DNA from 3 places in the Pseudoalteromonas sp. ASV78 genome. Region 3 is predicted to be linked to each of the others. Evidence: predicted binding sites of a transcription regulator. Region 3 holds the regulator's gene; each other region holds the start of a gene.
What was found. Region 3 encodes FliA, which starts transcription of late flagellar genes. Its sites were predicted from a motif close to CTAAAGNTNNNNNNNNNNNNGCCGATA; they were not measured.
Positions count from the first base shown of each region.

Region 1: the regulator FliA is predicted to act here: its motif matches at 3,520-3,546, upstream of ACMVDV_RS00315 (DUF4402 domain-containing protein).
Region 2: the regulator FliA is predicted to act here: its motif matches at 6,408-6,434, upstream of pomA (flagellar motor protein PomA).

Region 1 is NZ_JBLOPA010000001.1:73,713-83,825, forward strand. Features, by position in the region: gene ACMVDV_RS00290 (sulfite exporter TauE/SafE family protein) at 1-72, shown strand, start outside; gene lgt (prolipoprotein diacylglyceryl transferase) at 85-888, shown strand; gene ACMVDV_RS00300 (thymidylate synthase) at 903-1,754, shown strand; gene galU (UTP--glucose-1-phosphate uridylyltransferase GalU) at 1,790-2,668, shown strand; gene ACMVDV_RS00310 (SPOR domain-containing protein) at 2,846-3,481, shown strand; gene ACMVDV_RS00315 (DUF4402 domain-containing protein) at 3,601-4,194, shown strand; gene ACMVDV_RS00320 (DUF4402 domain-containing protein) at 4,205-4,675, shown strand; gene ACMVDV_RS00325 (molecular chaperone) at 4,684-5,478, shown strand; gene ACMVDV_RS00330 (hypothetical protein) at 5,498-8,455, shown strand; gene ACMVDV_RS00335 (SPOR domain-containing protein) at 8,466-9,110, shown strand; gene ACMVDV_RS00340 (FlgO family outer membrane protein) at 9,162-9,755, shown strand; gene ACMVDV_RS00345 (FlgO family outer membrane protein) at 9,768-10,113, shown strand, end outside.
Region 2 is NZ_JBLOPA010000001.1:3,983,282-3,993,394, forward strand. Features, by position in the region: gene ACMVDV_RS18150 (diguanylate cyclase domain-containing protein) at 1-398, shown strand, start outside; gene ACMVDV_RS18155 (YncE family protein) at 512-2,674, opposite strand; gene dxs (1-deoxy-D-xylulose-5-phosphate synthase) at 3,093-4,958, opposite strand; gene ispA ((2E,6E)-farnesyl diphosphate synthase) at 5,063-5,950, opposite strand; gene ACMVDV_RS18170 (exodeoxyribonuclease VII small subunit) at 5,954-6,196, opposite strand; gene pomA (flagellar motor protein PomA) at 6,498-7,265, shown strand; gene ACMVDV_RS18180 (flagellar motor protein MotB) at 7,268-8,188, shown strand; gene ACMVDV_RS18185 (hypothetical protein) at 8,337-8,822, shown strand; gene ACMVDV_RS18190 (DNA topoisomerase III) at 8,895-10,113, shown strand, end outside.
Region 3 is NZ_JBLOPA010000001.1:183,080-193,192, reverse strand. Features, by position in the region: gene ACMVDV_RS00790 (flagellar motor protein) at 1-147, opposite strand, end outside; gene ACMVDV_RS00785 (protein-glutamate methylesterase/protein-glutamine glutaminase) at 140-1,267, opposite strand; gene ACMVDV_RS00780 (chemotaxis protein CheA) at 1,336-3,528, opposite strand; gene ACMVDV_RS00775 (protein phosphatase CheZ) at 3,543-4,307, opposite strand; gene cheY (chemotaxis response regulator CheY) at 4,325-4,708, opposite strand; gene ACMVDV_RS00765 (RNA polymerase sigma factor FliA) at 4,749-5,459, opposite strand; gene ACMVDV_RS00760 (MinD/ParA family ATP-binding protein) at 5,486-6,346, opposite strand; gene flhF (flagellar biosynthesis protein FlhF) at 6,339-7,820, opposite strand; gene flhA (flagellar biosynthesis protein FlhA) at 7,844-9,952, opposite strand; gene flhB (flagellar biosynthesis protein FlhB) at 10,047-10,113, opposite strand, start outside.

The sequences.
Region 1 (10,113 bases), 110 kb from region 3:
CCCGTTTCAACGATAAAAAAAGTGTTCGCGGTGTTACTGGTTATTATCGCGCTTCAAATGGTTTTTAGTTAAGGTTTAATTTATATGGCTCTTGAATTTCCAGAGATCGATCCGATCATATTTACAGTCGGTCCTCTCAGCGTACGTTGGTACGGTTTAATGTATTTAATTGGTTTTGCTTTTGCAATGTGGTGGGCAAATAGACAAGCAGCTAAACCAAACTCTGGTTGGACAAAAGAACAAGTCAGTGATTTACTTTTTTACGGCATGCTAGGAGTGATCCTTGGTGGGCGTATTGGTTATGTACTGTTTTATCAATTCAGTTATTTTTTAGAAAATCCATTGTATTTATTTAGAATCGACCAAGGTGGCATGTCATTCCATGGTGGCACATTGGGTGTGATCAGCGCCATTTGTATTTTTGCTTGGACCCGTAAAAAGCAATTATTGGCAGTAGGCGATTTTGTTGCACCACTAGTACCCGTTGGATTATTGGCGGGGCGTATAGGCAACTTTATTAACGGCGAATTATGGGGGCGAACTACCGATGTGCCTTGGGGCATCGTGTTTCCTACCGGCGGACCGCTTGCACGTCACCCATCACAATTATATGAAGCGTTTTTAGAAGGCCTAGTACTGTTTATTATTTTATATGTATTTACTAAAAAGCCACGCCCTGCTGGCAGTGTTGGTGGATTATTTTTACTCGGTTATGGCGTATTTAGATTCTGCGTTGAATATGTACGTGAGCCTGATGCTCATTTAGGCTTATTTGGCGGTTTTATTTCGATGGGGCAAATATTGTCATTGCCAATGGTCATCGCAGGCCTAGGTTTGATAATATGGGCGTACAAAAAGCCACAGTCTGCTGTTGCAAGTAAAGCATAAAAAAGAAGCTAAAAATGAAACAATATTTAGAGTTATGTCAGCGCATTGTTGATGAAGGTGTATGGGTTGAGAATAAACGCACAGCAACGCGTTGTTTAACGGTAATTAATGCTGAACTTGAGTACGACGTTGCGAATAATAAGTTCCCAATGATCACCACCCGAAAAAGTTATTACAAAGCGGCCATCGCTGAGCTGTTAGGTTACTTACGTGGTTATAATAGCGCAGCACAATTTCGCGAAATAGGTTGTATGACATGGGATGCTAATGCCAATGAAAATCAAGCATGGCTAAATAATCCAAACCGTAAAGGTGAGGATGATATGGGTCGTGTCTATGGTGTACAAGCGCGAGATTGGCAACGCCCAGATGGCACGCCTTTAGATCAGTTAAAAAAGGTGATTGAAAACCTAAAAAATGGTGTGGATGACCGAGGTGAGATCATCACTTTTTACAATCCAGGTGAATTTGATTTAGGCTGCTTGCGCCCATGCATGCATACACATACATTTTCATTACTTGGCGATACACTTTATCTAACTTCTTATCAGCGTAGTTGTGATGTACCGCTTGGCCTGAATTTCAATCAAATTCAGTGTTTTGTATTACTCGCGTTAGTTGCGCAGATCACCGGACACAAAGCGGGCAAGGCTTACCATAAAATTGTTAATGCACATATTTATGAGAACCAACTGGAATTAATGCGCGATGTGCAGTTACAACGTGAGCCATTTGCATCACCAACGCTTACGATTAATCCAAAAATTAAATCACTCGAAGACATTGAAACTTGGGTCACCCGCGATGACTTTGAGGTGCATGGCTATCAATGTCACGATGCAATTAAATATCCGTTTTCAGTGTAATAATTAATAAGCATCATAGTTTTAAGGAGAGAATAATGAAAGCAGTGATCCCAGTCGCAGGGCTTGGCACCCGTATGTTGCCAGCTACTAAAGCTATTCCAAAAGAGATGTTACCTGTTGTAGATAAACCCTTGATTCAATATGTAGTTAATGAAGCGGTTGCTGCGGGTATTAAAGAAATTGTATTAGTAACTCACTCGAGTAAAAATTCAATCGAAAACCATTTTGATACCAGTTTTGAGCTAGAAGCAACGCTAGAGAAACGGGTAAAGCGTCAATTACTTGCTGAAGTACAAGCGATATGTCCAAAAGACGTCACTATCATCCATGTTCGCCAAGGTGAAGCAAAGGGGTTAGGCCATGCGATTAACTGCGCTGCACCTATTATCGGCAATGAACCGTTTGTGGTAATTTTACCTGATGTGATTATTGATGACGTTGAAAGCGACCTAAGCAAAGATAACCTTGCAGAAATGATCGCGCGTTTTAACACAACCGCACACAGCCAAATTATGGTTGAGCCAGTACCAATGCAAGATGTTGATAAGTTTGGTGTGGTTGATTTAGGTGACGCTACACTTGAGCAAGGGCAGAGTGCGCCAATTAAGAATATGGTCGAAAAGCCACCCATTGCTACTGCACCATCAAATTTAGCGGTAGTAGGGCGTTACGTTTTAAGTAAAAATATTTGGCCATTACTTGCGAAAACCCCTGCAGGTGCAGGTGATGAAATTCAACTTACCGACGCTATTGCCATGTTGATGGAAAAAGAAGCTGTTGATGCATACGCCATCAAAGGACGTAGTCACGACTGTGGCAGCAAGTTGGGCTACTTAAAAGCGACCATTGAATTTGCACTGCGCCGTGATGAATTTAAAGATGAGCTTAGTGATTTTATTAAAACCTTAGTTTAAGGTTTAAGTTCATTATAAAAAGTGTCTAAGAGGCACTTTTTTATTGCCTGAATTTTAGTAAGAATATGACTTACCGAATATTTATTTGTCGATATTTCGTTTCCTTTTAGCAAAACAGCTGTAACTGGCACTTACTTTGCTTACAATACCGCATTGTTTATTTCGTGATGCTAACAGATGATGTGTTTTAAAAAACAAACTTGGTTGCCACTGGCAGTGTTAGTTGCAACTATCAGCCTTAACGGGTGTAGTAGCAGCTCCGCTGCAAAACAACCCGCATTAATATCAGATCAACAAGTCAAAGAGTATGTACAGCAATGGCACTCGCAACAAGAGAGCATTACTCGTCTAGCTGCGATGGAGGAAGATCTGCAATTGTTAATTATGGCGCTTTCATCAGATACAGAAATAGCTGAAAACCCAGCAGCGTTGCGTCAAAATGATGTTGCAGTTGTACATAGCAGCGATGATCCGCAACTATCTCAACTCAATAACGCAGCAAATCAACAAACTCAAGCACCCGCAAACAATTATCAGCCACATTTAACTGATCCCTTACCTGGGGCACAACTTGGCCTGTATTTAAAACCGCAGAGAGTGAGGACGCAAATAGTAAGGTTACAGCAACAATATCCGCAGGCATTTAGCCAATTAAATTTTGTAATGACAGAGCGTCAAAATAAAGGCGTTACCTTGTATGGACTCCGTGTTGGACCGTTTCAAAACTATACCGAAGCCAATGTTTTTTGTTCATTAGCACAAAATTTAGGCCAAAAATGCCTGAGTGCGCCATTTGTTGGCCAGCCTTTGTAATGAAGTAAGTTATTTATCTGATTTTTCAGTCATTAAGCTTAAAGTAATTGTTCTAAGTGTCGATAATAATTATGATGGGGCCAAATACGGTAATACCCCAATTCTTATAAGGATTTAATATGAAACGATCTCTTGCTATTATTAGCGCTTTTTCTTTAATTCACTCTTTTCCTACATTAGCGACAAGCGCTGACTTTTCTGCAACAGTTAAAGTACAAAACACTGTTGTTTTAAGTAAGGGAGAAGATCTTAGTTTTGGTACTATACGTGCTGTAGCACAGGATGATGGCGCTCAAGTTGCAACCCTGACAATTAACCCCAACCCTAATGCAGCAATTAAAACTACTAAAACTGATGCTGGTGATGCTTTAATTTCAGTCATTGAAGAAGGTTCTCCTGCTACTTTTACTGTGTCAGATGTAGTACCTAATGCGATACTTACTATTACTAAACCTGGGGCAGGAAGGCTTGAATCTGCATCAAAAGGAGCGGGTGAGCCGCAATTCTCGATTGATGATTGGACCTTCTTTATCACTAGTGGACCAAATATAAACACGCCTTATGACGATTTAACAGCAAAATTAATTGCCAGTGAAGACGGTGAAGTTGAATTTGCTATTGGTGCCACATTGTCTACAGATAACTTAGCAACAACTGTACCTTACAAAGATGTTGAATATACAGGTACTTTCCAAATCGAAGTAGCTTATTAAATCGTTTCTAGTGCGACTTTTACCTTATGCAGTGGCTGTAAGTGCTTTAATTTATAGCCCGTATAATTTTGCCAATTCGATTGTCCAGCAACATCTTGATTTTGGCACTTTGGTGATCCCTAGCAATAGTAACATCAGCTCTGTGATTATTAAGGCTGACGCTGAGATAAATACAATAGGTCGTATTTATGTGCTAGAAAAAGGCCAACCGGCTGAGCTATTGCTGACTGATTTTCCTGTGCATACACAGCTAACCATGCAATTAGTTAACTCTGTAACAGTGCAGCACAACGCACAGGGTAGCAGCAGCGCCGATTTTGAAGTACGTCTTAATGGCTTTCCAAAATCCACCATAACTGATGATTTAGGTGAAGCGAAAGTATTTATTGGCGGCACATTGATAACAAAACCTAGCAGTAAAAGCTATTCAGATGGCGACTACTCCTCCACTACTAACCTAGAAATTTCGATTGACTACTAAGGACTGTCATGTTCAATAAATTAACAGTGATGTGTGTGCTGCTAACAGCATTTTTTAGCCAAATGGCCTTGGCAAACTTATTGATTTCACCGACCCGTGTTACCTTTGATGAACGTCAGCGCAGTGCCAAAGTAACAGTGATCAACAACTCTGATGAACAGCGTACTTATCGTGTTATATGGAGTGAAAAGCAAGCTTTATCGGGTGGAGGTTATAATAACTTAGCGCAAGTAACAGCAAACAGTTTATCGCCAATGACGCGTTTATCTCCTAAGCAAGTGACCTTAGCACCTGGTGAAAAACAAACCGTTAAAATTGCGATTCGAAAGCCAAAAGGTTTACAGCCTGGCGAATATCGTTCGCACTTATTATTTCAAGCTTTACCTAATGAGAATAAAGAGCAAAAATCAGGAATACAGATCAATATGATTATGAGCTTTAGTATTCCAGTTATTTATCGTGAACAGCCAGAACAACCTAAGGTTACGATCACTCAGGCAAATATTATAAAAAATGCCAATCAGACCAAACCACAAATTCAAGTGCAACTGCAACGACATAACAACTTTAGTAGTTATGGAAAACTCAGCGCTTATATAAAAACTGCGTCCGGTGAACAAGAAAAGATAGCTGAAATTAGCAATTTAAGTGTTTACCCTGAAGTCGATACAGTCACAGCAACGCTTAGCTTATTTAAAGACAAGCAGCTTCCTAAAAACGCGGAGTTGCTACTTGATTATCAAGGTACTGCGGAATATAAAGCGATTGATTTCGCTTCTTATACGCTAGCTATCGGGGAATAACGTTAAGCGCTATTAAGTCATGAAAATGATCCGTATGCTTGCCATTGGGGTGCTACTTTTCAGCCCAATGAGCCTTGCCAGTAGTGTGCAGACGAATGACGTTCTGCGCACTATTAAAGCTATTCAAGCTAAATTAAATCAAGCTCCCTCACAAACAGATGCGCAGCAACAGCCTACCGTGCAAAATGAGTTCGGTCAGAGCATAGTACAACGTATCGCCACCGGTGAGTTTTTACTCTTTTCGCTGCACCTTAATGATGAATATCTTGGTGAAGCGTTTGCGATAAAAAGCGAACAAGGCGTGTTATTGGGTTTATCGGGGTTAGTCGAAATATTACAACTGGCTATTAATGTTGATGTTGCAAATGGCACTGCTGCAGGTTGGTTTATCAATGAAGCAAACTTATTTGCACTGAGTGCCACTGAACCTGCAAACTTAATTGCTAATAATCAAATGGTTACACTCTCTGCGCAGCAACTGCTCATTGATGATGATATTTATATTGATGCGGCTATTTTACAGCGCGCCTTCTCTGTCTCTATTACCCCTGATTATGCGAATTTAACGCTAGAGCTTACAACGGAACAATTATTTCCTGTTGCTGCGCAACAACAAAGGCAAAAGCGATTGTTTAACAACCAGCGCAAAGGGGATAATCAACCTACACAACCTTGGAAGGCCAGCCCTTATCAGGCGGTTTCAATGCCAGTGGCCGATTTACAGCTAAACTATCGTCGAGATAATGACAGCAGTCGGACAAGTTATTCATTACTAGGCGCACAAGATTTTGCGTATCTTTCTGCTGAATACTTTTTAGCAGGACGTGAACAAGATTTATTGAGCGACTCACGGCTGACATTCTCTAAACAAGATGTGAATAACAACTTACTCGGTGCTTTTGCAGCCAGCGAACTGGAATTTGGTGATATCACTGCAACGCAAATAGGTAGTCGTTATAACGGTCAGTATGGTCGGGGTTTTAAGTTTTCAAATTATCAGTTAGATCGAAAAATAGATAACAATCGGATTAACCTCACCGGGGCCATTCAGCCCGGCTGGGACGTTGAGCTTTATCGTAATGGCATTTTAATTGAACAACAGTTAAGCCTCGCGGATGGTCGTTATATATTTGATAGTATTGATTTACTGTATGGTGAAAATAACTTTGAGTTGATCTTTTATGGTCCGCAAGGGCAAGTTGAACGCAAAACAGAATATTACTTTATTGACGGTAATCAATTGGCGCAAGGAGAAGCTGCATACGAAATATCGGTATCAGAGCAAGGTAAACAATTACTAGGAAGTGAAAGTAATACACAACAAAGTGGCTGGTTAGCGGCAGGGCGATACGAACGTGGCCTGACCGATAATATTGCCATTTACACTGGTGCTATGGCGCAAAAACGCGAAGACGATGAGTTTTATCAATTTGCGTTTGGTAGCAATATTAACCTGTTTGAAAGACTGTTGGTTAATTTAGACTACGAGCAAAATAACCAGCAACAAAATGAATTAGAGCTTACAGCAAGAACCCAATTAGCGGAGCAATCACTGCTTTTTAGCGTCACTGATCGCTCGGATCAACAACAAGACTTGCAAAGTTATCAATTCGATATGTCGGGTGAGCTGATGCAAAATCGTTATGGTCGGCTTAATTATCAAAACAACTTTTTATTACAGCATTCAAGCTCAGGCCGCGACCTAAAACAAGCCTATAATCGTTTTAATTATAGTTATTCAGGCTTCTCTGTGAACAATTTATTGCAATGGCAAAATGTAAATGAGCAAAGTAAAGTATATGGCGCAACCCGTGTGCAAGGACGAATAGGGCGTTTATATAGTCGTTTTGGTTTTGATTATTTACTCTCGCCAGACAGTGATATTTTAAGTTACCAAGCTGAATTTAATCGCAGTATTACTGCAAAGTTACAAGCCGAGCTCACACTTAAAAATACCCTTAATGAGAATATCCAATCAGCGGACTTGGGCCTTAATTGGCAAAATGATGATTTTAATTTAAGCAGCACCATTAACTACGACAGTAATGATAATTGGCTTGTTAGTTTATATAGCCGCTTTAGTTTTGGTTATGACGCTGAAAATAACCGTACTTTTATGTCAAATCGTAGCTTAACGAGTACCGGTAGTTTACTGGTTAAAGTATTTTTAGATCAAAATAACAACGGCATTATGGATCCTGACGAACAAGGCGTCGCAGGAATAAAAGTAAAAGGGCTGCAAAATTATCGCCAAGCAATAACCGATGAAAATGGCATTGCATTGTTAACCTCAATGCCAGCTAATCGCACCACAGATATTGTGCTCGATAGAGACAGCTTCCCCGATCCTTTTTTCGTGCCTGCCCACGATGGTTTTTCAATCACGCCAAGAGCAGGGTTTATTGAATACATGGATTATCCGCTCAATAATGCCAGTGAAATTGAAGGCGTGGTATATAAACAACAAGGTGAACATACACAAATTCAGCCTTATGCAAAAATAACCTTATTAGATCAAAACGATAAAGAAGTTGCCAACACCCAAGCGGCTTATGATGGCTACTATTTGTTTACCGATTTACGGCCAGGGCAGTACCGTGCTGTGGTTGACGATAGCTTCAAAAAACGTAAAGCATTAAAAAACACCCAGCAAGTAACTGTTGATTTATCAGCAACAGGGGATGTGTTGGTTGGGGTTGATTTTACTTTAAAATCACTCGAAGAGGTATCGGGGACTATTGTTAATGCGGGAAATTTTTCATCGTTAATGATGTTAAAAGCATACTTACGTTTGATCAGCCCACGCTTAAAATTACAACAGCAAGACGTGTTTTATATTCATGATCAACAGCAAAGTAAGTACATACTCGCCTTAGGATACGCTGAGCAGGCTCAGCCTGAGTTTGCGGATCTTTGTCAGTCATTAATACAACAGGGGTTGCAGTGTGATATCGAACAACGAACCATACTTCATTAAAGGAATAGTAATGAATATCAAACAATCGTTTAGTGTAATTCAATCAGCCGTATTAATAGTGAGTTTAAGTATACTATCTGGCTGTAGCAGCACGATGAATAGCGCGCAAAAAAGTACCCGCAACACGGCTGAAACTAATCATCAACCCTATGTGCAGATCACGCAACAAGAGTTGCAGCAACTGCAAACCAGCTCTGCACAGTGGCAAGCGATTAAACCGGATCTTGAGCGGTTATTACTGATAGAAAGTGATTTGAAGCTATTGATCACACAGTTAACCGCAATAGCAAATGAAGAAGCAAGCCAAAGCAGCCCACAGCCACAACAAGTATCATCAGCAAAACCCGCGGATACTACTTCAGTGCTGCCTAGCGATACTAAGAATGCGTTGTTTGCTCTGCAAATCATTGCGGTCACGCAACAATCGCAATTAGCCCCAAGCTGGCAAGCAATTCAACAAAAAGCACCGAGTTTATTGTCAGATAAATTTATCACTAATGTCGAAACTGCTCAGGTAAAAGGCATGACTTACTACCGCTTAAAAATCGGGGCTTATCAATATCAAAAAAACGCCCAAGCTGATTGTGATAAATTAAAGCTACAACAGCTCAACTGCATGGTGACTCACTACACAGATCACCCAGTAAAATTATAAATAGGCATAATACTTGCTTTGTTATTGCCATGTTTAGTGAGGATGGCAATTATGCGCCTTTTGTTATGTTTATTATTGCTGAGTCTAACTGCGTGTAGTTTAACGCAAGAAAAACCGCCAGCACCAAGTACCAACGCGCCAAAAGCGACAATGGCACCTTATACTGTGCAGCAATATGTGGGTGATTTGAGTAGTCAATTGAGCCATGTACAAGGGCCATTTAAAAGCTCTGCACGGATTGCCGTTACTAGCTTTTACTTAGCCAACGCGCTAGACAGCGAACTAGCACAAGGGCAAGGCGCCGGGCTTAGTCAGCAAATTCAAGAAAGCTTACTGACCCAGTTTACTCAGCTTGGTTATCACATTATCGAATACCGACTTGAAAATCATCTTAATCTTGCCAGCAATGCCGACGGCATGTTAAGTCGTGATATTAGTAAATTACGTCAACGTCAGAATATTGACTTTGTCATCACGGGTACGCTAACACGGCAACAACATGCCTATATAGTGAATGCCCGCATGGTAAATACGCAAGATAGCCGCGTTGTATCTGCCGCCAGTACAGAAATCCCTATCAATGTGATGTGGGGCGATGAAAAAATACAGCAGCGCGACGGTTATATTTACCGCAGCGAATACTAATTAGGAGCTCTCATGAAACGCTTAATATTAACTTTATGTTTGCCACTGGGTTTTGGTTGCGCACAAATGATGGAACCAGGAAAAACAACACAACGAACAGATAATTCTCCGCAATTGGTTGATGATCAAAGAATGGTTGCAGCCCCTGGGCAAACGAATTCGTTGTATCAAAGTAATACCGCGGTGATCAATGATAGTAGTCAGGTCAGTGTACCAACGCGTAAAAATATTAATCATTACGTACGTGGCATAATGCAAGATATGGCAGAAAACCTACAGTACGTGAACAGTAAAACGCCACTTGCCGTATCGAGCTTTATCTTTTTGGACGACAACTACAACGATGGTACTTTACTTG
Region 2 (10,113 bases), 3.8 Mb from region 3:
ATTATGTGGCGCGTTGGAGTGGTGATGAGTTTTTATTACTATTACGGGATTTTAAGCGTAGCGCTATCGACAATTATGCCGCTGAGCTTTGCAAAGTTATAGCCGATCACACTTTTAGACTCCCAAGCGGTGATACTATTAATCTGACTGCATCAATTGGTTTTTCATTTTATCCGTTGCCACTATTAGGCGGTCAAGTGATTGGGTGGGAAACCTCCGTCAATTTGGCGGATATCGCGCTGCATCAAGTAAAAAAACGCGGTGGCGATGGTGTCGCCAATATCACTTTTGATGAACAGTTAGATGCCTTTGAATTTGAACAAACTAATAATATTGATCAGCAACTGAGTGTGTTACAAGCCAATGGTTTAGCCGATATTAAAGTCTGGATGCGCTAATGTTTGCGGGTTTGCTTGTGTTTTTGGTCGCTAGCAATAAGAAATGCCTTAACTCGAAAAGTTAAGGCATTGGGAGGCCAACTAAAGGCAGTTAAATTAACTGTCCTTGATGGTTAGCGGTTTAGCCAAGTTGGTAAAATAGCCACTGATTCAGGGGCTGTGAACGAGTAGCTTAAGTTGGCTGCAATATCACCACTTGGGCTATTTAAAATATTGTCAAAACGCATTACTAAGCCATTTGATTTTTCGGCAACAAAAAGGTGGTTACCGGTAAACATAATATCGACTGGGTTACCAAGCATAGTCGCAGGTCCTGCGATATTGACACTGACATTACTCAAGCCTGAGCTAGTACCCGCATTATTCAAGACAAATAATTTGCCATCTGTGGCGTCTGCTGCACTGCCTACATCTGAGACGATCAACGAGTCACTAAGCGGATCATAATCGATGCCATGGAGATTGGTCGGAGCAGGGAAGGCAGCGCCAGCTGTTGCAGGTGTGATCAAGCGATCTTCGCCTGTAATTGTGCTCATACCGGCCATTAGTTTACTGTTAACTTCATCAAACACGGCAATCGTACCATTGGTTAATGCAACAAATGCACGGTCTGTGGCGACATCGTAATCGACATCCCAAGGGCGTGCGCTGTTACTTGGTGTGAGTGTGATAAGCGGGCTTGCATCACCTGTAGTACAGGTTGAAAACACTAAAATACCCGGTGTGGTCGCATTATTTTCAGCAACAAAAATTAACCCACGGTCAGATGCTACATCAAGACCTTTAGGTGAAATTAGGCCTGTATTTGCACCACTAATAATAGAGTCTTGGCTTAGAGAAAATACCTCACCATCGCGATGCATGGCGACTTTGTTGGAAATGACAATACCACCGACTGAAGTTGTGCTGTTGTCAAAGGTTGTATAACTATTACCAGCTTTATCAAAGGTCACGCTTTCGATTGTTTGACTGGCATTATAACTGCCCAGTTCGCTGGTAAGTGGCGCATTTAGACGTGATATTTGCCCTGTTGTTGGACCAGCAGCAGCTGGGTTGCTACTGACTGCAATACCCATTAATGGCATGTTAGCCAAATAACTGTCTGATACATCTGCCATGTCATTGTGCATTACTGTTTCAGTAATTGATTCTGGCTTAATAGTGGGTGTAACGCTATCTGGGCTGATATCACCGCTGGCACCTGAAAAAATATTGCTAAATACCAGTACTGCGTCATTTGATTTTTCTGCAACACGTAAATCGCTGCCTGTTAGGCTGATATCAACAGGGTTGCCAAGCATACTTGCTGGGCCTGCAATACTACGTGCAACAACGGTGTTACCATCGGCAAGCGATGCATTATCGATCACAAACAAGGCACCATCAGTTGCATCACTGGCACTACCGACATCAGAAAGCACTAATTTATTGGTGTTAGCATCATAAACAATACCATGAAGGTTGACGGAAATTTTCTCGCCAGCTTCATTGCTAGGGGTGATGGTACGTGTAGGCATTGCCACAAAACCGCCATCGACATAATTGTCATAGACAGTAACGTCACCATTGGTTAGCGCCACATATAAGCGGTCGTTGCTATCATCGTAGGTAACATCCCACGGTTTTGCGTCTGTTACTGTGCTTGCTAAAGGTGCAGTATCACCCGCTGCGGTGGCACCAAAAACAGTGATCTGAACGGCATTAAAGTCGGCGATAAAAATGAGTCCACGCTTAGTAGATACATGAATGCCTTTAGGATTGACTAAGCTGGTATTGCTCCCAGTAATAGTGCGGTCACGGTTGCTATCGAACATTGTGCCATCTGCGCGACTTAATACTTGGCAAACGGTGCTCAGTGCGCCATTACCAGAATCGCTGGCTTGCACTAAATTACCTAAGCCATCAAATGCAACACCTTCATTGGCACCACTGTTAAATGTTTTTAACTTCGCAGCATTTTGGTCAATTAGATCAATCGTGCCTGCGTTGTCGGCCCCATTATTAGCTAAGATAAAGGTTGCTGCTGCAAAACCAGCACTCCCATCGGCTCCATCAACACCGTCACTGCCATTTGCACCGTCAGTACCATTTGTTCCGTTAGTGCCAGCAACACCTGCCGCGCCTTGTGTACCCCCAGCACCATCGCTCCCATCGTCACCATCACAGCCGGTTAAACTAAACAAAATTGCTAAAGTAAGTGCCGATAAGCAAAGTTTACTTGCCATTGATTGAGCGTGAATAGACTGTGTTGTTGCGCCTAATTTGAACGTTTTCATAATTTGTACCTTCTTAAATATTCCATCAAATGTGAACATACAAAGAGTTTTGCTTAAAACAGCCTATACCAATCGTGTTAAGTTATTAGTCATTTATAGCGACGGATAAATAGAGTGATAACAAGGCATAAATTTTAATATGTAGTTGTTCTACATGAAAAATTTATAACGCCGTTAGCGCTTTATTTAGCACGCTAGAAAGGCTAAATATTTAAGTCGATTGGTATTACATAAAAGCGTGAACGCTTTGCTCACGAGTTAACCTCAGTGAATAAACGTGACAGGGAAATTATTGGATGCAAGAAAATGAAAATAAATTGAAGTTTTTTGTAATGAGTTGATTTTTATAGGGATAATAAAAAAGGAGCCGTTGCTCCTTTTTTATTATCTCACCTGACTCTATGTGCTACAGCATAGTTTAGTCAGTAATAAAGTTTTTAATGCTCTCAAGTATGCCTTGTGAGCCTAAGCCCATTTCATCGTGCATTTGCTCTTGCGTACCATGTTTGATGAATTCATCCGGAATACCTAAATTTAGGATGCTTACCTTTGCTTTTATAGCTGCTAAATATTCATTAACGGCAGAGCCTGCGCCACCAACAATGGCATTATCTTCAAGTGTTACAATAATTTCATGGTCAGCTAATAAAGTGTCGATTAGTGCGCTATCTAGCGGCTTAACAAAACGCATATCAACGAGGCTTGCGTTGAGCTCTTTTGCAGCCAGTTGAGCATTCTCAAGCAAAGTACCAAAAGATAAAATAGCGATTTTAGTACCTTGCTTAATCACACGGCCTTTGCCGATTTCAAGCTCGGTCATTTGTTCGCAGATCTCAGTTGTGCCAGCACTACCGCGAGGGTAGCGTACCGCGACGGGTTGATTACATTGGTAACCCGTGTAAAGCATTTGGCGGCATTCATTAGTATCACTTGGCGCCATGATAATCATATTTGGAATACAACGCATAAAGCTTAAATCGTAAGCGCCCTGATGGGTTTCACCATCCGCACCAACAATACCGGCACGGTCAATAGCAAATAATACCGGTAAGTTTTGCAGTGCTACATCGTGAATGAGTTGGTCATACGCACGTTGTAAAAAGCTGGAGTAAATAGCAACGACCGGTTTTAAGCCTTCACAAGCAAAACCTGCCGCTAAAGTAACCGCATGCTGCTCTGCAATGGCAACATCAAAATATTGCTCAGGGTGTTCTTTTGAAAAGCGCACCATACCAGAGCCTTCACGCATGGCTGGAGTTATCGCCATTAGTTTGTGATCTTGGCTTGCCATATCACATAGCCAATCACCAAATACTTTAGAAAAAGTTGCTGCTCCCGGTTTTGATTTTGGCAAACTTGAAATCGCAGGATCGAATTTTGGCACACCGTGATAACCAATCGGATCGGCTTCTGCTGGTTTGTAGCCTTTACCTTTTTGGGTTTTGATATGCAGTAGTTGTGGGCCTTTTAAATTACGCATATTACGTAATGTATCTACCAACATATTTACATCATGGCCATCAATTGGGCCGATATAGTTTAAGCCAAGCTCTTCAAAAAAAGTGCCAGGAATAACCATGCCTTTTAAATGCTCTTCCATGCGACTGGCTAATTCTTTTACTGGAGGAACACCAGCAAGTAGCTTTTTACTGCCTTCGCGAATATTAGTGTAAAAACTGCCGGATAAGATGCGCGCAAAATGGTTAGTGAGTGCCCCCACGTTTTCTGAAATCGACATTTCGTTATCATTTAAAATGATCAACATATCAGACTTAACATCACCTAAGTGATTCATAGCTTCAAATGCCATGCCTGCAGTGATCGCACCATCGCCAATAACCGCGACTGTTTTACGACCTTTGCCTTCTTTTTGCGCCGCAATAGACATGCCTAAAGCCGCAGAAATTGAGGTGCTTGAATGACCGACACTAAAGGTATCGTATTTACTTTCCTCACGAAATGGAAAAGGGTGCAGGCCATCTTTTTGGCGAATAGTATGCATTTGATCGCGACGACCCGTTAATATTTTATGCGGGTAAGCTTGATGACCTACATCCCACACTAAACGGTCTTCGGGAGTATTGTAAACATAGTGCAATGCAACCGTCAGCTCTACAGTACCTAAGCCTGATGCAAGGTGACCACTGCTTTGCGACACTGAGTTAAGTAAATAATCACGCAGCTCATTGCTAAATGCAGGTAATTTTTGTTGCGCTAAATCACGCAGTTGGGCTGGTTCATCAACCAAACCTAATAATGGATACTTGCTACTATCAAGTGTCATGATTTTTCATACATCCTTCGCTAACCAGACGTTATTATAACGCAATGTTACTCTGGTTTTTTAGTTATTTTGTACATCATTATCAGCTTAATCTGAAGCTGCAATTAATAATCGCGTTCCACAATATATTTCGCTAAATGCTCAAGCTCTGTGGTATCGGCATTTATTGCAGCTAAAGCATGCAGTGCTTGTTCAAGTAAGTGTTGTGCTTTTTGCTTTGCACCAGCCAGACCAAGTATAGCTGGGTAGGTTGCTTTATTTGCTGCAACATCGGAACCTTGTGGTTTTCCTAGCACTTGAGTATCGCCTTCGATATCTAGGATATCGTCTTGTACCTGAAAAGCCAGTCCAATTGCATCACCAAAGCGCTTTAATTGTAATAATGTATGCTCATCAATATCCGTTGCACACAGTGCCCCTAAACTAATTGCGCAGTTTAGCAAAGCACCGGTTTTTAGTTGATGAATACGCTCAAGTTCAATGAGGCTTACTGCTGTGTTTGTTGCGGCAATATCCAATGCTTGGCCACCGACCATACCTTCAATGCCGGATGCTTTGGCGAGTGTTGCAATCATTTTTAGCTGTTGCTGGGCAGGGACATCAAATGCATGATTAGCGATTAAATCAAACGCCAGCGTTTGCAGCGCATCGCCAGCTAAAATGGCATGCGCTTCACCATATACAATATGGCAAGTCGGTCTACCGCGGCGTAAATCATCATCATCCATAGCAGGTAAGTCATCATGGACTAACGAATAGCTATGAATACATTCAATTGCGGCAGCTAAAACATCTAAATCCTGATGCTTAGCACCAAGCATTCTGCCAGTGGCATAGACCAAAAATGGCCGCAGCCGTTTGCCGCCGTTTAAAACACTATAGTGAGTGGCCAGCTTGATAGTTTGATCGGTATCCAGTGGCTGCTCAAAATACCGATTGAGAGTGGCTTCAACATCACGTTGAGCGCATTTAATTTGCTCTGTTATTAACACTCGTTATTCCAAATCATTATCAAAGTTAGTAAGCGATGACTGACTATCGTTACCCATCAAAATAGCGACTTTTTGCTCTGCTTGTTGCAATTTATTAGACGATGCCCCAGCCAACGCAATGCCGCGTTCAAATTGTTTTAACGATTGTTCAAGCGAAAGCTCACCTTGCTCCATTTCTGTGACGATTAAGGATAATTCTTCAAGCGCTTGCTCAAAGCTTAGGTTCTCTGGTTTTTTAGTCGCCATAGTGGATTCAACTTAGATGATAGAAATGTGAGGCCAATTTTAGGGGGAATGCTAAACTAGGTCAAAGACTGATGCATTTTTTTTGAATAATAAACTGTTTTCTTATCACGATTAATGGTTTGTACCAGAACTTAAACCTTGCAGGTTAAGCATGGTAGATTAAAATGCCAATAGAGCAAAAAACTTTCATTTCATTTTTTTCATTAAATGGTTTAAGTAATTCAATAGATTGCCGATAAGCAGTTAATAATAAAAGTTTGCTGCCATAGGCAGTAAAGCATGAGTTCCTTTGGAGGGGTAAGTGGATTTAGCAACCATTATAGGTATTCTCGGCGCTATTGGCTTGATAATCATGTCCATGTTTTTGAGTAGCAGCGGCGAAATAGTGATGTTCTACAACACTCCGTCTGTGGTGATTGTATTTGGTGGTTCGATTTTTATCGTGTTATCAAACTATACGATGAGCCAGTTTTTTGGCATTGGTAAAGTTGCTGCTAAAGCGTTTATGTTTAAAATTGAATCCCCAGAAGAGCTTATCGAAAAAGCCGTTGAACTTGCTGATTCGGCACGCAAAGGGGGGTTTTTAGCGCTCGAAGAAGCAGAAATACCGAATGCATTTATGCGCAAAGGTGTCGATATGCTTGTCGATGGCCATGACGCGGATGTGGTTAGAGCGACACTACAAAAAGATATTGCTCTTACCTCTACTCGTCATGAATCGGGTGCTGGCTTATTCAAAGCGCTTGCCGATATCGCGCCTGCTATGGGGATGATTGGTACTCTTATTGGTCTAGTGGCGATGCTATCAAATATGGACGACCCTAAAGCAATTGGACCTGCCATGGCGGTAGCGTTGTTAACAACTTTATACGGTGCATTTTTAGCCAACGTGGTTGCGATCCCAATTCAAGTCAAATTAGAGCTACGTAAAGATGAAGAAGCCATGAACCAGCGTTTGATCTTAGATGCTGTATTAGGTATTCAGGATGGTCAAAACCCAAAAGTAATTGAAGGTATTTTGAAAAACTATCTCGCTGAATCAAAAAGAAAAGTCGATACTGAGGAGTAAGCATGTCTGAGCAAGAGTGCAAATGCCCACCACCAGGACTTCCTGCTTGGATGGGCACGTTTGCGGATTTGATGTCGCTATTGATGTGCTTCTTTGTACTTTTGCTCGCGTTTTCAGAAATGGATGTGCTGAAATTTAAACAAATTGCGGGCTCGATGAAATTTGCTTTCGGTGTACAAAATAAAATAGAAGTTAAAGATATACCTAAGGGAACATCCGTTATCGCGATGGAGTTTACGCCAGGTAAACCAGAACCGACACCAATAGAAACAATTCAACAGCAAACCGTGGAAATGACTCAGCAAATGTTGGAATTTCAAGCTGGTGATGAAAGTTCTGCCGGTGGCCGTCAAGAACAACGCGGTAATAAGCGCGGTGGTGAGTCACAAAGCACAGCACAACAACAAGCCTCTGAGCAAGCAGTTTCTGCCGCTGATCAAGAGCAAGTGAATGAGCTGGTGAAAAAAATAGCACAGCAATTAGAGCAGCAAATCATGGACGGGGCGATTGAGCTGGAATCTTTAGGCCAGCAAATTCTTATTCGTATTCGCGAAAATGGCTCATTTCCTTCGGGCAGTGCTTTTTTGCAGCCTAAATTCAAACCTATTATTCGCGATATTGCAACGCTTTTAAAAGATGTTCCTGGTGAAATTACTGTCTCTGGGCATACCGATGATTTTCAAGTATCCAATGAGTTGTATACCAATAACTGGGATTTATCATCGAAGCGTGCTGTTGCAGTGGCAACAGAAATGCAAAAAGCGCAAGGCTTTGATAAGACGCGTATGGTTGTAGTAGGCCACGCAGAAACTCGACCACTTGTTCCCAATGATTCTGACGCGGATAGACGACGTAATCGCCGTGTTGAAATCTCCATTATGCAAGGTAAAGCAAAAGAGTCAGATCCGATAGATGTAAGATAAAGGTACTTGGCAAAGTAGCTAATTTAGCTTAAAGTGACTTTTTAACAAGTGTAACGGAGTGTACGATGAAAAACGTTGATAAATATAGCTATATGCCGGGTAATGGTAATGGCGGCGATGATGATAAAAAACCAGATTAGGTAATTCTATGCCCCCATGGTTCGAAACTAGTATGAGAGTACTTGAAAATAGCTGGGTGTTTATTTTAAGCCCAGCTATTTTTGTTTTTTATTTACGTAAGGATTATCTCGCACTGCGTTTTGCGTTGGTTACTGCTGCGTTTTTTTTGTATGGCGCTTTAATTTACGATAGTCTAATGAGTATTGATGAAGGCGTTTATGTTTATCGCTACGTAGTCTGGGCATTTAATGATATTGCTTGGATGGCCTTGATTGCTTACTTAGGTATTAAAGATAAATTATACCTTTGGCAAAGTGTGCTTGGTCAATTGGTTGTAATTAGTGCGCCTATTTTACAATTATTTAGATTAGTGGATCGTCACCTTTGGGATTTATCGTATAGTACCATGCTATATAAAACGTTATTACCGTTAATCAATATTGGCACTGTCGTTGTGTGCTACCTTCCTCTGTTGTATTTATTTATGCGAAAAAATCGCAGTCTAAAGAGCTAATCATTAACTATTTGTAGATTAAATTACGTGTGCTAAACTACTGTGTAAATAACCAGTTGTTGATAGTGGCCAATGAAACTTTATATAGCCGAAAAACCATCTTTAGGTCGTGCCATTGCCGATGCCTTACCAAAGCCTCATAAAAAACATGATGGCTATATTGAAGTGGCTAATGGCGATTGTGTTTCTTGGTGTATAGGTCATTTATTAGAACAAGCTGAACCTGATGACTACAGCGAACAATACAAAAAATGGCGTTTTGATGACTTACCTATAGTGCCTGAGCAATGGCAGTTAAAGGCTAAATCTAAAACCCGTAAGCAACTCACTGTCCTTAAAAAGTTAATCAAGCAAGCTGAGCAGCTTGTTCATGCTGGCGATCCCGACCGCGAGGGTCAGTTGCTGGTTGATGAAGTGATTGAGCAAGTCAAGTTATCACAAGCTAAAAAGCACAGTATCCAACGGTTATTGATCAGCGATTTAAACGTCAGTGCAGTTAAAAAAGCATTAGCGAGTATGCGTACTAATCGTGACTTTATTCCCCTAAGTGTTTCAGCTCTTGCGCGCTCTCGTGCTGATTGGTTGTTTGGTATGAACCTGACACGTGCTTATACCCTGGCAGGGCAAAAAGCAGGGTTTGGTAATGTACTCTCTGTTGGACGAGTACAAACACCTATTTTAGGCCTAGTGGTAAATCGTGATAATGAAATTGCTAACTTTAGAGCAAAACCATTCTATGAAGTGTTTGCCCATTTACATACCCAAGAGCAACAGAGTTTTACTGCTAAATGGCAACCAAGCAAAGCGTGCGAACCTTATCAAGACGAAGAGGGGCGGATATTGCACCGAGGGCTTGCGGAAAATGTTGCAGCACGTGTCACGGATCAACCCGGCGAAGTGACGGCACTTGAGCAAAAGCAGAAAAAACAGCAAGCGCCTTTGCCGTATAATTTATCTGCTCTACAAATCGATGCAGCAAAAGCGTTTACTATGCCAGCACAAAAGGTGTTAGATATTTGCCAAGTTTTATATGAACGCCATAAACTTATCACCTACCCACGCTCAGATAATCGCTATTTACCAAAAGACCATCATCAAGAAGCCGCCAGTATTATAAAAGCAATCGCGACTAATGGTGGGCAAAGTGACGCAACGTGCCAAGGCGCTGATACCCGCATGCGCAGTAAGTGTTTTAATGACGCCAAAGTTGCTGCGCACCATGCAATCATACCCACGGCTAAACAGTTAAAGTCCGCAAGTTTAAATAGCGATGAAGGCAAAGTGTATAGCT
Region 3 (10,113 bases):
CAGCATCACCGCCCCGAGTGTGCCACCGAGTACAATTATCAATGCTGGGCCATTAAATAATGCGCTAACGACCCCACCTTCCAATGAATAACCAAAGCCAATTGCAAAAAGTGCAACTAACAGGCCTAAAAATGACAGCTTATCCACAACCAATCTCACGAACTAACCGAGTAGCAACGTCGCTAAGCGCAATACTTGCCGATGATAATCCTGCACTTGTAACCGCTTGCGGCATGCCATATACCACACTGGTTTTTTCATCTTGTGCCCAAATAGTGGCGCCAGCTTGTTTCAGCATTCTTGCACCATCGCGTCCATCGGCCCCCATGCCAGTAAGCACAACAGCGAGTACATCCCCCTGAAAGGCTTTCGCAGTACTGGCAAAAGTGACATCGACACTCGGTTTATAAGTGATCCGCACACTATCGTCTTCAAAAACCCGCAGTGTACGATTAGCACCGCGCCCTTCAATCAACATTTGTTGACCACCGGGTGCCAAATAAGCCACGCCAGGCATTAATTTATCCCCCTGTTGAGCTTCTTTTACTTGTATTTTACACAAACCATTTAAGCGGGCAGCAAACGCAGGTGTAAACGCTGCAGGCATATGCTGTATTAACAAAATCGGGTGTGGAAAATTAGCCGGTAACTGAGTCAAAATCGTTTGTAGTGCAACTGGCCCACCCGTAGAGGTACCAATGGCGACAATTTGATATTTTTTTCCTGATGCACGAATATTCGCGGTTGTGCTAGGCGCAGTACTGCGGTTAAAACTTCGATCAGGCTGAGTAATTGCAGGTCGTGTTGTAGTCGCTGTAGAGGTGGGCGTCACTGGCGTTGTTGCTGTAGGCCGACTAAAACGTGATAATCGTCTGCGGCCAATTTCTTTTACTTTATTTTGTAGTAGTTTAATCGCATCTTCATTATTACGGGCAATATCTTCAAATTTTTTCGGTAAAAAATCCAAAGCACCTGCATCAAGCGCATCTAAGGTAGCTGTTGCGCCATCACGAGTCAGTGAAGAAAACATCAGGATTGGCGTTGGGTTGGCTGCCATGATCTCTTTGACAGCACTAATCCCATCAAGCACCGGCATTTCAACATCCATAGTGATTACGTCTGGTCGTAATTGATTTGCTTTGTCTACGGCTTCTCGGCCGTTTACCGCAAAACCAATGACTTCAATATCCTTATCTTGCTCAAGTATTTCGCTCACTCTACGGCGAAAGAAACTTGAATCATCAACAACTAAAACTTTAACTGCCATTGGCATACTCTTGTTAAATTTTATCTGTGAGAGCCATGTTTAGCTCTCACAATAAGATAAGAATTGGACTAACCTGCGTAGTGTTTTAACAGGTTTGGCACATCTAAGATCAGCGCTATTCCGCCGTCAGAGGTGATCGTTGCACCTGCCATACCCGGTGTTCCTTGTAGTAAAGCATCAAGCGGTTTAATAACCACTTCTTCTTGACCAATCAATGAATCCACTACAAAACCAACTTGTTGCGTACCTATTTGTACAATTACAACATGGCCTTGCGCTTTGCGTAATGATCTGTCTGCACCTTTAACTAACCAATGCTCTAAATAAAACAACGGTCGTGCTTTCTTACGCACAATAATGGTTAATTGACCATCAACAACATTCGTTTTAGTTAGATCTAGGTGAAATATTTCATTAACACCAGCCAGTGGTAATGCAAATGTTTGCTCACCGACAACCACCATCAATGTTGGCAAAATAGCCAACGTTAACGGAACTTTAATTTCTAGGATGGTGCCTACACCTAACTCAGATTGAATACTCACAGAGCCATTAAGCTGGGTAATTTTGGTTTTCACCACATCCATACCTACGCCACGGCCTGAAATATCCGAGATCTGCTCTTTGGTTGAAAAGCCAGGTGCAAAAATGAGGTTATACGCTTCCGTATCAGACAAGCGCGCTGCTTGTTCGTGGTCAAGCACCCCTTTACTAATGGCAATTTTTTTCAGCTTTTCAGGATCCATACCCGCCCCATCATCACGAATGGTAAGCAAAATATGGTCACCCTCTTGAGATGCTGACAATGTCACGGTACCTGTGCGCGATTTACCTGCAGCTTCACGCACATCTGGCATTTCAATACCATGGTCAACTGAATTACGTACTAAGTGGACAAGTGGATCAGCCAGTGCTTCAACTAAGTTTTTATCTAGATCGGTTTCTTCACCAACCAATAACAGGTTAATGTCTTTTTTCAAGCTACGCGCTAAATCTCGTACCACACGAGGGAAACGACCAAACACTTTCTTGATTGGTTGCATCCGCGTTTTCATCACCGCACCTTGTAAATCTGCTGTCACTACATCAAGGTTAGAGATGGCTTTACCCATCGCTTCGCTTTCAGTATTGGTGGCAAGGCTCACTAAACGATTACGAACTAATACTAATTCACCGACCATATTCATTATTTGATCGAGGCGCTTAGTATCAACGCGCACTGTGGTATCGGCTTGTGGTGGTGGCGCTTTTTTAGCCGCAGCAGGGGCTGGCGCAGGCGTTGCTGTAGGGGTTGGCTTTTCAACCGCCTTACTTGCTTCACTTGGAGCTGGTTTTTTAATTTCAGGCTTAGCGGCAACAGCAGCGGATGGCGTTGGCGCAGGTGCTGACTCTGTCGCTTGGGGAGCACTTCCTTTACCATGCAGTTCATCAAGTAAAGCTTCAAATTCATCATCACTGATTTCATCTGGGTTGGTGCTTTTCGGCGCTTCAATCGGCGCGGGGTTAGGAGCAGCAGCTTGGCTACTTGCAGTGTTGTTGCTCACCATACCAAAGCTGCCAACACCATGTAATTCATCTAGTAAGTTGTCAAATTCGTCATCAGTAATATCACTGCTCGATGAATCATTATGCACTGAACCGGTTGTGGTTATTGGGCTTTGGCCTTTACCATGCAGCTCATCGAGTAAACTTTCAAATTCATCTTCAGTAATTTCATCAATTTGAGTATCATTTTGGTCACTATCTACCTGACCATCAAATAATAAGTCAAATGCAAATGGATCGTCATCATCTAAAATAGCATCAGCATCTACGACTGGTGTAGGTGTCTCATCCACTGATGCTGCTGCACCACTGATTTCATCAGCAGTTGGCGGCAAACCTAATTTATGTAAAACGGCGAGTAGTTCAGGATTGGCAGGCTCTGGCTTTTCTCTGCTTTGGATAGTCGCGAACATTTCGTTAATTGTGTCAAGCGCTTGTAAGATAACATCCATCAGCTCAGAATTAACTTTTCGCACGCCTTGGCGTAATAAATCAAACACGTTCTCAGCGCCGTGACAAGCATCGACTAACTCAGTCATACTTAAAAAGCCAGCGCCACCTTTGACCGTATGAAAACCACGAAAAATTGCATTGAGTAATTCGGTATCATCTGGGTTATTTTCAAGCTCCACCAGCTGTTCTGACAAAAGCTCAAGAATTTCTCCAGCCTCTACTAGAAAATCTTGTAAAATATCTTCATCGACTTCAAAGCTCATGCAGTTTTCTCCTCTTAGAAGCCCAAGCTTGATAATAAATCATCTACATCATCTTGCCCTGAGACAACATCATCACGAGATTCTTTATCAATAATTGGCCCTTCAGGGCCTGCAAGTGTATTTTCAGCAGGCGGTTTTTCAATGGCTGGTGCTATTGTTTTTGTTTCGCTATCATCTTGGCTGCCAAATGCGGTTAACAAGTGGATCAAGCTGTCTTCTACTTCTCTAACTAATTCGATCACCCGACGGATAACTTGACCAGTCAAATCTTGGAAATCTTGCGCCATTAACACATTGGTCATCAGCCCTTGCAATTCATCCGTTTTAGCTTGTGAGTTATTCATGAAGTTATCTAAGCTATGACAGAGTGTTTTAAACTCTCCCAGCTCAATTTCACGATTCATGAGACGGTCCCACGTAGGTTTGATATGTGAAATTTCATCTGCAAGTTGTTGAGCAATTGGTAAGCTTGCTTCTACCGCATCCATGGTCTTGTTGGCAGCGTTTTCTGTCATTTCCATAACATAATTAAGGCGCTGCTTAGCATCAGGGATAGCTTCAGTCGTCAAGTCAGCTAAACGTGTATCAAGCTCAAAATTTTTCAACGCGTCATGAAGCTGACGCGTCAGTTTGCCTACTTCGGCGAATAATTCTGATTGCTCTTTTGACGCCGCATCAATAATTAATTGATCAGCTTTTTCTTGTTCACCGTTTTCAAGGTAAACCACAAGCTGACGGGCTTGTTCTAAACTGATCTGAGGCGCAGCTGGTGCTGACATAAGCCTCTCCTATTTATTTAACCTAAACGCTCAAACACTTTTTCCAATTTGGTCTTAAGTGTTGCAGCTGTAAATGGTTTAACGATATAGCCGTTAACACCAGCTTGGGCAGCAGCAACTATTTGTTCTTTTTTAGCTTCTGCTGTTACCATCAAAACTGGAAGATGTTTCAGGCTGTCATCGGCCCTAATAGCGCGCAACAAATCAATCCCTTGCATGCCCGGCATGTTCCAATCTGTTACCACAAAATCAAATTCTTGATTCTGTAACATCGGTAAAGCTGTTGAGCCATCATCAGCTTCTTGTACATTTGTAAAACCCAAATCTCTTAACAGATTTTTGATAATACGTCTCATCGTCGAAAAATCATCAACAACAAGAATTTTCATGTTTTTATCCAAAACATCCTCCGGTGAGGTCTGAACCTATATTTACTTACTACTAATTTATCCAGTCATTGATTTTTGCTTTGAGCTTAATCATCGCCTGACCATGTATCTGACTCACACGCGATTCGCTTACATCGAGTATATGTCCAATCTCTTTTAAATTCATTTCATCGTTATAATACAGCGACAATACTAACCCATCTCGTTCAGGTAAAGATTGTATAGCCGTTAACAATGATTGATTAAAACGTTCATTTTTAACGTTATTAAAGGGCTTGTCTAGCGCTAAATCATGTCCCACAGGGGTAATTACATCTTCATCAACCCCTAAGTCCTCTATTCCTAGCACTTTACTTGAATTGACATCATTAAGAATATGATGGTACTCATCCAGTGTAATATCAAGTTTTTCAGCAACTTCAATGTCTTTCGGCGCGCGATTAAGTTCGCTTTCTAGTTCGCTGATAGCCTCTGCTACTTTGCGGCTATTACGATGTACAGAGCGAGGAGCCCAATCGCCACGACGCATTTCATCAAGCATCGCACCGCGAATACGAATACCTGCAAAGGTTTCAAAGCTTGCGCCTTTACTTGCATCAAAGTTTTTTGATGCTTCAATTAACCCTATCATCCCCGATTGAATTAAATCATCGAGTTGCACACTCGCAGGTAAACGAGCGATTAAATGACACGCTACTTTTTTGACTAGAGAAGCATGTCGTTCAACAATCACATTTAAATTTTGTGTAGATTGATATCCCATCGCTTTATTCACCGATGCCGTCATAATTAGCCGTTTACTAGTTTTTCTATGAAAAATTCTAAATGGCCAGAAGGTTGATTAGGTATAGGCCATTTAACTGCTTTTGTCGCTAATGTTTTAAATGCTATTGCCGCAGGAGAACTTGGAAATAAATCAACAATCACTTTTTGCCGGCGCGTTGCTTTACGCATATTTTCATCATAAGGGACGGTTGCCACCAACTCCATCGATACATCCAAAAAGCGATCTGTTACTTTTGAGAGTTTAGCAAATAGTTCATGGCCTTCACGCATACTGCGCACCATATTAGCCACGATTTTAAATTTATATACGCCATGCTCACGGCTTAATACCTTGATTAATGCATAAGCATCGGTGATTGAGGTTGGTTCATCACATACTACCACCATGACATCTTGCGCTGCGCGCGAAAAACTTAATACCATGTCAGAAATACCAGCAGCAGTATCAACGATTAATATATCAAATTCGGTATTTAATTCGCTAAAAGCACGGATCAAACCGGCATGCTCAGAGGGAGAAAGTTCGACCATGCTTTGTGAGCCAGAAGTTGCAGGCACTATTTTTATTCCTGCAGGACCTTCGACTAAAATTTCATCAAGTTCACATTCACCTGATAATACATGAGATAGGTTGCGCTCTACTCGCAGTCCTAACATCACATCACAATTTGCCAAACCTAAATCGGCATCCAGTACTAATACTCGGTTTCCGAGTTGACCTAACGCAATCGCAGTGTTTAGTGAGACGTTAGTTTTACCAACCCCTCCTTTACCACCTGTGACAGCGATAACTTTAACGCCGTTATTATTGTTTTGACTCATTTTACGCAGGCCACTTGCTTGATCTAATACTGTGTTAATCATACATCCCTACTGTGCTTGACGCTACTGCTTGACGTCTTGAATGTTGTGCTTTTGTTCTTTTTAAATACAATTGTTCAGCTTTTTTTACTAATTTCTCTGCATTAGCGACCCGAATGTCCTCAGGAACGCGCTGACCGTTAGTAAGATACCCTATTGGGAGGCGATTTTGAATCGCTATACTGATAATCTCACCTAAACTTAGCGATTCGTCTAATTTAGTGAAAATACAGCCACTTAATTGTACTTTTTTAAAGTGCCTTACGGTTTCTTGTAACACGTTAATTTGTGCTGTGGCGCTAAGTACCAAATAGTTACGAATATCGACACGTTGATTACGCATTAGCGTATTTAATTGCTCGGTTAAGCGTAAATCACGTTGGCTCATGCCAGCGGTATCTATTAATACTAGACGCTTATTGCGTAAATGATATAAAACTTCTGCTAATTCATTGGCATCTTTTACTTGTTTTACACCACAGCCGATAATACGACCATAAGTAGCTAATTGCTCATAAGCACCAATACGGTAAGTATCAGTAGTAATAAGTGCGACTTTATCAGCGCCGTACTTCTGTGCACCGAGGGCGGCAAGTTTAGCCACCGTGGTTGTTTTACCGACCCCCGTTGGGCCAACAAGTGCATAAACTCCGCCTTGGCGTAAAATTTCATTGTTCGTAGTATGCATTTGGTTTTCAACCATTTGCAACAGTGCTTGCCATGCTTGCTGACGTGATACATCATCAGGAATGAAACAGGCCATTTGCTCTGCGACTTCACTGTCGATGCCCATACCCACTAAGCGGTCAATCATGCAAGCACGAGTTGGATCGCGACGAGCCATATCTTGTTGCATTAAACCCGACACTTGATATTCAAGTAATTGACGCATCGCGGCCATTTCATCACGCATTGCGCTGATCTCATCAGTTTTTGCTGCGCTTTTGGTTGCCACTGGCGTATCTAAATCATCAAAACCACTTTCAAGTTCATCATCAAAGCCTAAGCTGTGTGCTTGCGTTTGTGGACGAGGCGCGCTATCGCGACGAGCAAAATCATTATGTGCTTGAGGTTCATGGCGAGTTTGCGGTGCTTGATGTTGTTGCTGTGGCTGATACTGAGTTGCAGTATCAATCCCTGACTGGCTGAACATTGAGGCAAGCTCAGGTGAGCGCGGACGTGGTGATTGACGCTCTAATAATGCTTGTAGGCTGTCAGCTACCGCGGCTTGCGGTTCAGGCTGTGTACGTTGCGGCGCAGGTTTCACAAAGTTAGCATTGGTTTGTGCTTGTGCCATTGTAACTTGTGGCTGTGCTGGTGCTTTAGGGGCAGCTTTTTCATAATCAACGGCGGCGACAATCTCGACTCCATTGGCTAACTTTTTATTTGACATGATAACAGCATCTACACCGAGTTCATCTTTCACTTCTTTCAGTGCGGTACGCATATCTTTAGCAAAAAAACGTTTTATTTTCATGGTTCAACCCCTTTAAAATCCGATTATTGGCCTACTGAGCTGACAATCTTGATCTGTCTTTCGTCTGGTACCTCTTGGTAAGACATCACTCGCAATCCTGGAATGGTGTACTTAACAAAACGAGATAACACAGTGCGTAACATTCCTGACGTTAGCAATATCGAAGGTTCACCGGCCATTTCTTGGTTTTGATGCGCTTCATTTAATGATTGTTGAAGTCGCTCTGCAAGTCCTGGTTCTATTCCGGCGCCTTCGTCGCCTGCATTTTGCAGTGACTGATGCAACATCTGTTCCAACTCAGGCGCCAAGGTTATGACAGGGATTTCTGCTGACATACCAACCGCGTCTTGGACAATTAATCTGCGCAGGGAAATACGCACTGCGGCCGTTAGTACGTCCGGATCTTGGCTACGTGGGCCGTACTCAACTAAGGTTTGCACAATTGAGCGCATATCACGAATAGCAACGCCTTCATTCAATAAATTTTGTAAGACTTTAACAATGACCGTCAGTGGCAAGGTATCTGGTACTAGCCCTTCAACTAACCGAGGGTGGCTCTTGGCAAGCATATCAAGGAGGTTTTGTACTTCTTCATGGCCAAGTAATAGCGCGGCACTGTTAGTCAATAATTGACTTATATGCGTTGCTACCACAGTCGCGGCATCAACCACCGTATAACCAAGCGATTGCGCTTCATCTTTTTGATCAGGTTTGATCCAAATGGCATCTAAACCAAAGGCAGGATCTTTTGTTTCAATCCCTTTGATTGGGCCAAATACTTGCCCAGGGTTTATCGCCAGCTCATCACCATGCTTAAGCTCACCTTCACCCGTTGATACACCCATCATGGTGATTCTGTATGCATTAGGGTCAAGTTCTAAGTTATCGCGAATATGCACCGGTGGTACTAAAAACCCTAATTCTTGAGATAATTTTTTACGTACCCCTTTGATCCGATTTAACAGCTCGCCACCTTGTGATTGATCAACCAATGGAATTAAACGATAGCCAACTTCAAGACCAATTACATCCACTTGCTGAACATCATCCCAACCAAGTTCTTTTTGCTCTTGTTTATTTGCAACACCGGTGCCAGCAGGCCCACCATTTGCAGCTTCAGCTTCTTTCGCTGCCGCTTCTTTAAGTTTATTTTGCTGTACATAATAAGCGAGGTAACCCAGTAACGCCCCTAAGCTTAAAAATGCAAAATGTGGCATACCCGGCACTAAGCCCATCACGATTAAAATACCTGAAGCGATAAATAGTGACTTTTCATTACCGAGTTGTTTCTTGAATTGGTCGCCCATATTGAGCGATTCATTTTGACGGGTTACAACGATTGCAGTGCCAATTGATAATAGTAATGAAGGTAATTGCGCAACTAAGCCATCACCAATGGTAAGCAAGGTATACACTTCCATAGCGTTGCCAAAGCTTAAATCATGCTGGATCATGCCAACAAATAAACCACCGACAATATTGATGATCAAAATGACGATACCGGCAATCGCATCGCCTTTTACAAACTTACTTGCCCCATCCATTGAGCCGTAGAAGTCGGCCTCGCGAGTGACTTCTTCACGACGATCTCGCGCTTGCTCGGCACTGATAAAACCTGCATTTAAATCAGCATCAATGGCCATTTGTTTACCTGGCATCGCATCTAAGGTAAAGCGTGCTGATACTTCAGAGATCCGGCCTGCGCCTTTCGTGATTACCACAAAGTTAATGATGATCAAGATTAAAAATACCACGAGACCAACAGCATAATTGCCTCCGATCACCACCGAGCCGAAAGCTTCAATTACTTTACCGGCGGAATCCCCGCCGTTGTGCCCTTCTAGCAATACTACCCGAGTACTGGCCACGTTAAGTGCTAAACGCATAATGGTGGCAATCAATAGCACGGCGGGGAACATCCCAAAGTCTACCGGTTTCATGGTGTATACGGTTACCAACAAAACCACTAGCGCTAAAGCTATATTAAACGAAAAAAGAATGTCGAGTAAAAATGGCGGTAACGGTAAAATCACCATGCCCAGCGCAGCAAGCACCAGCAAAGGCGTCCCTACACCTTTTAAATACTCTTTTTTATCTTTATTAAGTTGTTGTAATACAGCTTTAAATTCCATAATTCTACAATTTCAAAAAATTGACACTACACGGAATTTGCAATAACTATTCCAAGTTATTAATTAATAGCTTAAAAAATACTGATTATTCAAATCAATACTTGTAGGCATCTGGAATTGGCAGCGTTTTATTTAATTTTGTTGGCCGTTTGCCGCGACCT